Regions from separate parts of the Neobacillus sp. YIM B06451 genome, predicted to be linked through region 1. Evidence: riboswitches for the same ligand, from Rfam matches in the RefSeq annotation. Region 1 holds a riboswitch; the other holds the start of a gene.
The links. Region 1 has a riboswitch for cyclic di-GMP ahead of RB160_RS02885 (response regulator). Riboswitches for the same ligand answer to the same signal wherever they lie in the genome.
Positions count from the first base shown of each region.

Region 2: linked by a shared signal. The riboswitch ahead of RB160_RS11775 (DUF5667 domain-containing protein) and the one ahead of RB160_RS02885 (response regulator) in region 1 are both predicted to bind cyclic di-GMP.

Region 1 covers NZ_JAVFKJ010000001.1:601,282-605,459, forward strand. Annotated here, with positions in the region: gene RB160_RS02870 (hypothetical protein) at 1-230, opposite strand, end outside; gene RB160_RS02875 (hypothetical protein) at 444-851, opposite strand; gene RB160_RS02880 (M15 family metallopeptidase) at 1,250-1,822, shown strand; gene RB160_RS02885 (response regulator) at 1,860-2,240, opposite strand; cyclic di-GMP riboswitch class I at 2,302-2,388, opposite strand; gene RB160_RS02890 (CsbD family protein) at 2,661-2,861, opposite strand; gene RB160_RS02895 (dicarboxylate/amino acid:cation symporter) at 2,962-4,178, opposite strand, start outside.
Region 2 covers NZ_JAVFKJ010000005.1:151,856-156,033, forward strand. Annotated here, with positions in the region: gene RB160_RS11765 (pyroglutamyl-peptidase I) at 490-1,095, opposite strand; gene RB160_RS11770 (gamma-glutamyltransferase family protein) at 1,110-2,714, opposite strand; cyclic di-GMP riboswitch class I at 2,933-3,019, shown strand; gene RB160_RS11775 (DUF5667 domain-containing protein) at 3,095-4,178, shown strand, end outside.

The DNA.
Region 1 (4,178 bases):
GAGTAGGCGTCCAATACTGCTTTAATGGCATCCGCCGCTTGGAAGGCCTGTTTGTAATTTTCCGCGGTATTCCGTTCCATTGATGTCACGCGGAATAAGTCAAGTTCCTTATCATATTTCAATTTAATCAATTCCTTGTTGTCGAGGGAAAAAACATGAGTGACATCGGATCCGATATAAGGAACCTCTTTCAATTCCTCTGCCAAATGGCGAAGTTCGTCAATCTTCATTTTTCCCAGCCCCTTTTATATAACATTCCAAAATTCCCTTGGCATTCGGTTGGAAAAATAGTTCACCATTGGCGGTTCCGCCCTAGCCCTATATTCTATCATACCAGACTCGGGTACGGGAAAACGGGGCAGGTGGACATTGTAATAAAATATAATGTGTTTGTAATGGGGATGTAAGAGGGGTATGGTAAATGATTGGCTGAAAGAATCTTATCAAACCTCCTTTATGTCAACCAAAATATAATCGTCATAATATACCCGGACTGTTTTTCCTGATTGGGCGGCTTTTTGGGCAACAGCTGAATTTCTGCAGAACAATGGAATATCATGATCACCATTGGAAAAAATGATGTACGTAAAATCCGCCTTTAAAGGAATATAGCCATCCTTAATTTCCACGAACTTCCCGGTGAAGCAAGAGAGCTCCTCCAAACCTTTTTGTTCCGCTTTAACAGCCAAGACGAGAAAACGGGCGCGAACGGTTTCCAGAACTTCTTTTATAAAAAGGAAAAACGCCAGCAAGCCAGCAATCATCAATGAAACAATCAGCACTTCTGATACAGGAGGACGCAACAAGCCAATGGACCAAAAGAGAAATGCAGCTGCCAGATGATATCTCAATCCTCATCACTTCTTTCCGGAAAGAATGTTGTTTTTCTGCCGTAACAAAGTTGGGAAGATAAAATTGCTCTGCAAGAAACCTGGAATGGTTGGGACAAAAACAGCCGCCTTCATACTCATCAGGCAGCCGCATCAGTTGTAGAAAATATTTCCTTTTTTGTTCTTCCCATAATCATACACCATTTTGCCCTTTAAGTAAATTTAAAATACTGAAAATTAAAATAATTGTAAAGGGATTTTTATGAAATTGTCTGGAGAGAGTTTCTTTTACCGAGTCGCCAATCTGGGCCGAACTTTAAATCTTTAAATTGAAGCTTAAAACAAAAGAATGGATTTATGGTGGAAAACAAAGATAAAATAAGAGTATCACATGTTTATTGACACAGTAGGAGAGAGAAATGCGAAAAGCAAATCGGTTTGGGGCTGCATTGGTAATCGCGGCAGTCCTTTTTCTTGTATGGAAGGCATTGGGCTACCCGGGCAACAATAACGGAAGAAATGTCCCGATGCCCACAGACCTTCATCCAGTGGTGAGGGAAAAAGCGGAGGAACTCGTTTCGATAGCGGCGAAAAAAGGCATTACAATCCAGCTGATTGAGGGGTTCAGGACAGTTGAGGAGCAGAATCGACTTTATGCAATAGGGCGTTCCGATGGAGGCCAAATCGTCACCTATGCGCGCGGTGGAGAATCATACCATAATTATGGCCTTGCTGTCGATTTTGCTTTAACTGGCAAGGATGGATCGCTCATTTGGGATACAGACCATGATATGAATGGAAATGGCCGGCGGGATTGGGAGGAAGTTGGATTGATGGCGAAAGGAATGGGATTCGAATGGGGTGGAGATTGGGAACGGTTCAAGGACTACCCACATTTGCAAATGACCTTCGGGCTCTCAATCAGTGAACTGCAGAGGGGAAAAAGGCCTCGGGAACGGGCAGTGGCTGATACGAATGAACAAAGTGGATGAAAAAACGGCAGTGCGGAATGCATTACTGCCGTTTTTCTTATGTTCCTTTCAGGTTCGAAACTGGTGTTCCAAGAGCATCAAGGGCGGTTAGCAACCCTTCAAATCCCGGTTTGAGAATGAAGCCGCTTGCTCCCATTTCCCTTGATTGCCGTTCAAGGCATTCATCCGTAAAGGTCGACATCATAAAGACCCTTGCTTCCGGATTGATACGGATAATTTCCTGAAGCGTTTCAAAGCCATTCAACTGGGGTAATAAAAATTCGAGCATGACAACATCGGGAAATCCGGTCCTGTATTTCAGGACGGCCTGTTTTCCATTGTCTGCTTCAGCCATGACCCTATAATCAGTTTTGTAAAGCTTTTTTTTAAGTACGCTCCGAATAAAGATGGATCGGTCTGCTACGAGTATTGATTTCATTGCCAAGAACCCCTTCGCCATTTTAAAAGGCAAATCAGGAAAGGTTTTGGGATTATAAGCGTACTGCAGCCCGGCTGCCATGACAATTTCTTGTTTTAGGCCCGTGGCTTTGCGTCTTTTACTTTCGTAAAATTTGCCCTTTCCCAAATAGTAGCATTCCTTACTAGTAATAACACGGGACTATAGTCCTATTTTAAAAGAATGGGAGAACAAACATTCCCCTGAGAATGAATAAAACCTTAATTCATTGGGGTTTGAAGATATGCAAATTAGTTTGGAGGTAGTTGGGAAAATCAAATTTTCGGGGATTATGGCGAATGCCGCCATTCAGCTTTCCCAAATTTCGTTGGGATGGGCTACAGCTGGTCATTTATTTTAAAAAAGCCGCCTGGAATTGTCCTGGCGGCTCGAACTTTTATCCTATCTCGTCTTGTCTATCATGTTATTAAACTCACTCGCAAGCCGGGCTTTGGCTTCGCCGTATTTTTCTTTAACCTCGCCTTTGCCTTTGTCAAAATTGCCTTCAGCCTCAAGCGATTCATTGCCCGTTGCCTTTCCAGCAGTCCTTTTGGCTTCACCTTTCAGTTGGTCCCATGCACCTTTTGTTTCATCTCTGTTCATAATTGAACCCTCCTTGTTGTTCTGCCTCTGTTCTTTTTTTACCCTTAAAAGGAGGCGTTAAAACAAGATAAGTGAAGAGTGAAGGGGTGAGGGCAGCTTTTTAGGAGGCGAAATGGTTCGCTTTCCCTTTGATGGTTGCCTGCAGCCAGTTCTTTCCTTCCACAAGGCGGGAAACGAGCATTCCGCATACTGTGTTGCCAGTAGAGTTAAGCAAGGTTGCCGGCGCATCGATAATCGTTGAAATGACGGCGACGATCGGCAATACCTCAGGCGGAAATCCGAATACGCTTATAATCAGCATTTCGCCAATAAAGCCGCCGCCCGGAATCGCGCCCATGACCGCGCCAACCAGGAACGAAACGGCTAGGATGCTTGCGATGCTTGAAAGGCTTGTCACATCCTTGCCGAAAAGGCCGAAAAGGAAAACGATTTTCAATACGCCGCCGAACACGGAGCCATCCTTATGTGTATTTGCTCCAAGCGGGATGATTGTTTCGGCGATATCCTTTGGAACGCCCATCTTTTTTACCGCGTCGAGGTTAACCGGTATGCAGGCCGCGCTTGAGCATGTTGCGATTGCCGTAACAGAAGGGGCAATGACATTTTTCCAAAAAATCTTCACTCCGGCCGAACCACCGGCAATAAAAGCGTACAGCGTGAAGAAACCGAAATAGTACAGGACGGAAAGGCCGAGATACAACAAGAATGTTCGCAAATAGCCTTCCAAAATCTGAGGGCCAAGTTCGCCGATGACCGTGGCAAAATAGGCACCCAGGCCGATGGGGGCATAATACATGACGATTTTGACAATTTTCATCATGACTTCAGAGCCCGAAGCGAGGAAGGAGGCGACAGGTTTGCCTTTTTCGCCCGCCATCGCAGTCGCCAGGCCAAAAAGGACCGCGAAAACAATCAGTTGAAGCATGTTGCTCCTGGAGAACAGATTTGCGAAATCCGGGACGGTAACGGTGGCGACAAGCTGAGCCGCAAGCGAAGGCTTCTCAGCCTGCTCAGGCGCATCGACTTTTTCCATCATTTCCTTTACCGAAGATATATCGGTGTTCTCTAGAGGGTTTACAATCGTGGTCCCGATAAAGGCAACGACAGCCGAAATTGCCGCCGTGATAAAAAAGACGAGGAAAATACTCCCCATGATTTTTCCAAGGCGCTTCATGCCGCTCATATTGGCGATGGCCGATGCAATGCTGAAAAAGACAAGCGGGACGATAATCGTAAACATTAAATTCAAAAATAAGTCCCCAAGCGGTTTAACAACCGCTGCGTCCGTCCCGAAGATCAGCCCGGCGGCGCCGCCGA
Region 2 (4,178 bases), on a different contig from region 1:
GATCACCGAACGCGCTTGGGCAATCCATAATTTGGCGCTCTATCAGCATTTGGATAGATTTTATCATTAAATGCGCATGTTTTATCAGTAATTGGACGGGGTTTATCAGCAAATGCAAGCCATTTATCAGCGAATCACAGCGGTTTATCAGCATTAGGGGATTTCCCCTTCCAGGCTGGAATTTTTACTAGTATAACAAAACCAGGGGATTCAGTCCCCTGGTTCACTAGTATAAATATTTTGATTGCCTTATAGACTGTCAAGACCGTTTCGGCTTGCAAACTCACTTAAAACAGTCCTGAGAAACGCCGTCAAGACCATTTCACGACGCAAACACTTTCAAAACGGTCTTTAGAAGCCCTGTCAAGACCGTTTTACCTTTTAAACACTCTTAAAACGGTCTTTAGAAACTCCGTCAAGACCGTTTCACGACGCAAACTCTATCAAAACGGTTCTAGATTCAAATTGCCAAGATATTAATTCTCGCTTTTACCCAAGCGCCCCGATCAAAACCTTCACTGCTTCAAGCAAGTCCCTGTCGCTCCAGGATGGCATCGTTTTTTTCCCAGCGACGGCAAGCTCATGGGAAGCGGGAATATGGACGAAACCAGCCGGTACCTTCTTGCCTGCTTCGGCTAGTTCGTGAAGCACGGCATACATGACATTGTTGCATAGGTACGTTCCAGCGGTATTGGAAATCTCGGCGGGAAAGCCGCTTTCCTTCAACGTATTTACCATTCGCCTGATTGGAAGGGTTGAAAAGTAGCCGTCCGGCCCGCCCTCGATAATCGGAGCGTCCTCAAGCACGACACCATTGTTGTCTGCGGCTCCGTCACGGCAGTTAATCGCAAGCCGTTCCGGCGTGATTGATGAACGCCCGGCAGCGAGCCCAAGCGAGATGACTGCGTCCGGCTCCTCCGCGCGCATTTTTTCCAAAAGCCGCCCGGCAGATGAGTTATAGTCCACAGGCAAAAGCAAGCCTGTAATTTGGTAACCGCTAATTTCCTGCCCGTCCAAAGCGGTTACAATCTTTTCCGTCGGATTGATCGGAAAGGACAAAAACGGCTCAAAGCCAGTCAAAAGCAATTTCTTCACTTATAAACCCTCCTCTACCAGCTGGCAATGCTGCCATCGGTCCGATGCTCGGTACCGCCCGTCAGCACGCCTGTCTGCGGGTCCCGGACGATAATTTGCCCGCGCCCGAAGCCTCCTGAATCATAGGCCACCGAAACTGCATGCCCTTTGGCGGCAAGCTGTTGGATAACATAATTCGGAAACTCATGCTCTACATCGACCCGAAGCCCCTCGATCCATTGCCAACGCGGTGCATCCAGGGCAGCCTGCGGGTTCAGGCCGAAATCGACCATATTCATAACGACCTGTACATGCCCTTGCGGCTGCATGAAGCCCCCCATCACGCCAAACGGGCCAATCGCTTCCCCGTCCTTCGTCAGAAAGCCCGGAATAATCGTATTGTAACTCTTCTTGCCCGGCTGCAGGCAGTTCTCATGATTTGGATCAAGCGAAAAATCGACGCCGCGGTTCTGCATGGCAATCCCGGTTCCAGGCACCACAATCCCCGAGCCAAAGCCCATATAATTGCTCTGGATAAAAGAAACCATGTTCCCTTCCCCATCGGCTGTTGCGAGATAGACAGTGCCTCCTTTTGGAAGGCTGCCTGGCTCAGGCACCTGTGCTGTTCCCTGAATATTCGCACGGGCATTTTTCGCGTATTCTTCCGATAAAAAGTCATCCACTTTCGCCCTCATCGTGCGTGGGTCGGAAATATAGGCTTTTCCATCCGCGAACGCCTGCTTCATCGCTTCAAGCTGGATATGGATGGCATCCGGGCTTTCCCGGTGCGTAAAATTGTATTCTTTTAAAATATTCAACGCCATCAGGGCAATCAGACCCTGCCCATTCGGGGGGATTTCCCAAACGTCATACCCCTTGTAATTGACGGAAATTGGTTCGACCCATTCCGCCTGGTAGGCCGCTAGATCCGATTCGTCAAGGAAACCACCGGCTGCTTTTGAAGCAGCAGCAATCTTCTCAGCGAGACCGCCGCGGTAGAAGCTTTCCGCCTTTGTCTCCGCAATCTCCCGCAGTGTGCTGGCATGGTCGGGCGACTTCCACATCTCCCCTGGCTCCGGCGCCCTGCCGTCTGGCGTAAACAACTTGAACCACTCATCAAATTCCGGCCCATTCAGCCTAGTTTGAAAAATTTTGTGTGCCCTCGCCCAGTACTTCGCGGTGATTGGCGACAATGGGAAACCATTTTCGGCATACTCGATGGCGGGACGGAGAACCTCTGTTAGAGGCAGCCTCCCAAATCGTTCGGACAGCATCGCCCACGAAGACGGTACCCCTGGAACGGTAACAGGAACCCATCCGGCCAAAGGCATTTTTTCATGCCCAAGCTGTTTGACTTTGTCGATTGAAATGCTTGCAGGCGACGGCCCGCTCCCATTCAAGCCGAATAGCTTGTTCTGTGTCCAGACGAGCGCGAACGCATCCCCGCCAATCCCGTTTGACGTCGGCTCAACGACAGTCAGGCAGGCAGCTGTAGCAATCGCCGCATCAATCGCATTCCCTCCCTGCTGAAGAATGCGCAGCCCGGCCTGGGCCGCAAGCGGCTGCGATGTGGCAACCATTCCGTTTCTCGCAATCGCCGCCATCCGGCGTGATGCAAATGGATAATTTAATAGTGACAAACCCTTTTCCCCCCGGCAATAGAACATAGTTTTTTAGAAACATTGCCTTCTGTTTACACTCGGAGCCATGGTTTATTTCGGTAAAAATGGAATTACTTCGTTACACGAAAAGTATACCAAAAGACCCTTTCAGCTGTCTAAAGGTTCTGAAAAATAGAAAACAAAAATTTTGCTATTTTTATAATTGGAAAATTATTTTATACTAAAATTGCAATTAAACTCCGAAAGGGCACACCTGGGGAAACCCGGCGCCGCAAAGCTATAGGGGCTTCGACTAACAACGGTCATGCCAGCCAGCTGCCGAAGAGCTAAGAAGGTTCGGATAAACTTCTTAATCTCCCTTCGGTTTTAATTGTAATAAAATCATGGGAGAGAAAGAGATGAAGAAATTTGTATTTACCGCCGCATTGGCGGCAACCCTTGCGTTTGGGACAACCGCCAGTGCAAGCGCAGAGCTTGAAGGCACGGCGGGAACGACCCCTGACCAGTTCCTTTATAGCTTCGACCAGCTTTTTGAGGACCTGAGGCTATTTTTTACGTTTGATTCGGAAAAGGAAGCTAGCCTGTTGATGGAATTTGCAAAGGAACGCCTGGCGGAAGCAGCTTTGATGACTACTAGCGAAAAGACGGAATTTGTAAGTGGCGCGGTCGCGGATTATGTCAAACTCTTGGAATCGGCCAAAGAAACAGTTTCTGAGGTTATCGCCGATGAAGATGCTTCGGATGAATTGAAAGAGGAATTAACAAACAAACTCGAAGAAACGGCTGAACTTGACGAGGTAGTTGAAGGCCAGCTTGAAGAAGAAGAGCTGGAAGAGGCAGCAAAGGTTATTGACGATGCTTATTTGGTCGCGAACGTTGTCAAAGGCTTCGATACGGAAACAGTCAAGGAGCTCCGCACAAAGGAATTCGGCTATGGGGAAATCACAAAAATAATCTCTCTTTCAGAACTAAGCGGCAAAACGATTGAAGAGTTAACAGCTTTGCTGGCAGAACAGGACATCGATGAAGTCATGGCCGACCTTGGTGTTACGATGAACCAAATCAAATCTATCGTCCTTGATAAAAAAATTGCATACCTGGAAAATTCACTTGCGGAAGCAGGAGAAAATGAAAATTCCAAACAGGTAAAAAAGCTTGAAAAGAAACTCTCAGTCTTGACTGCCAAAAAAGAACGATTTGCCGCGAGGGACGAAGAGAAAGAGGATGACGGGCAGGAAAGTGAAACACCTGCAGAATCCGGAGAAACCACGGATGGGGAACAAGCTGAGGATAACGGCGGTACTCCGGCTCCTGCAAATGAAGAACAAACTGGAAGCGGCCAGGGTACCTCCGGTGAAGAAACATCCAACGATGCAGCTTCTGATAAAGTAGCCGAAACGGCCGATAACGAAACCACTGAGACGCTGACAGCAGCTTCTGCTTTGTCCAAAAAAGAAATAGCTGTAGTCACTTCTTCAGTCG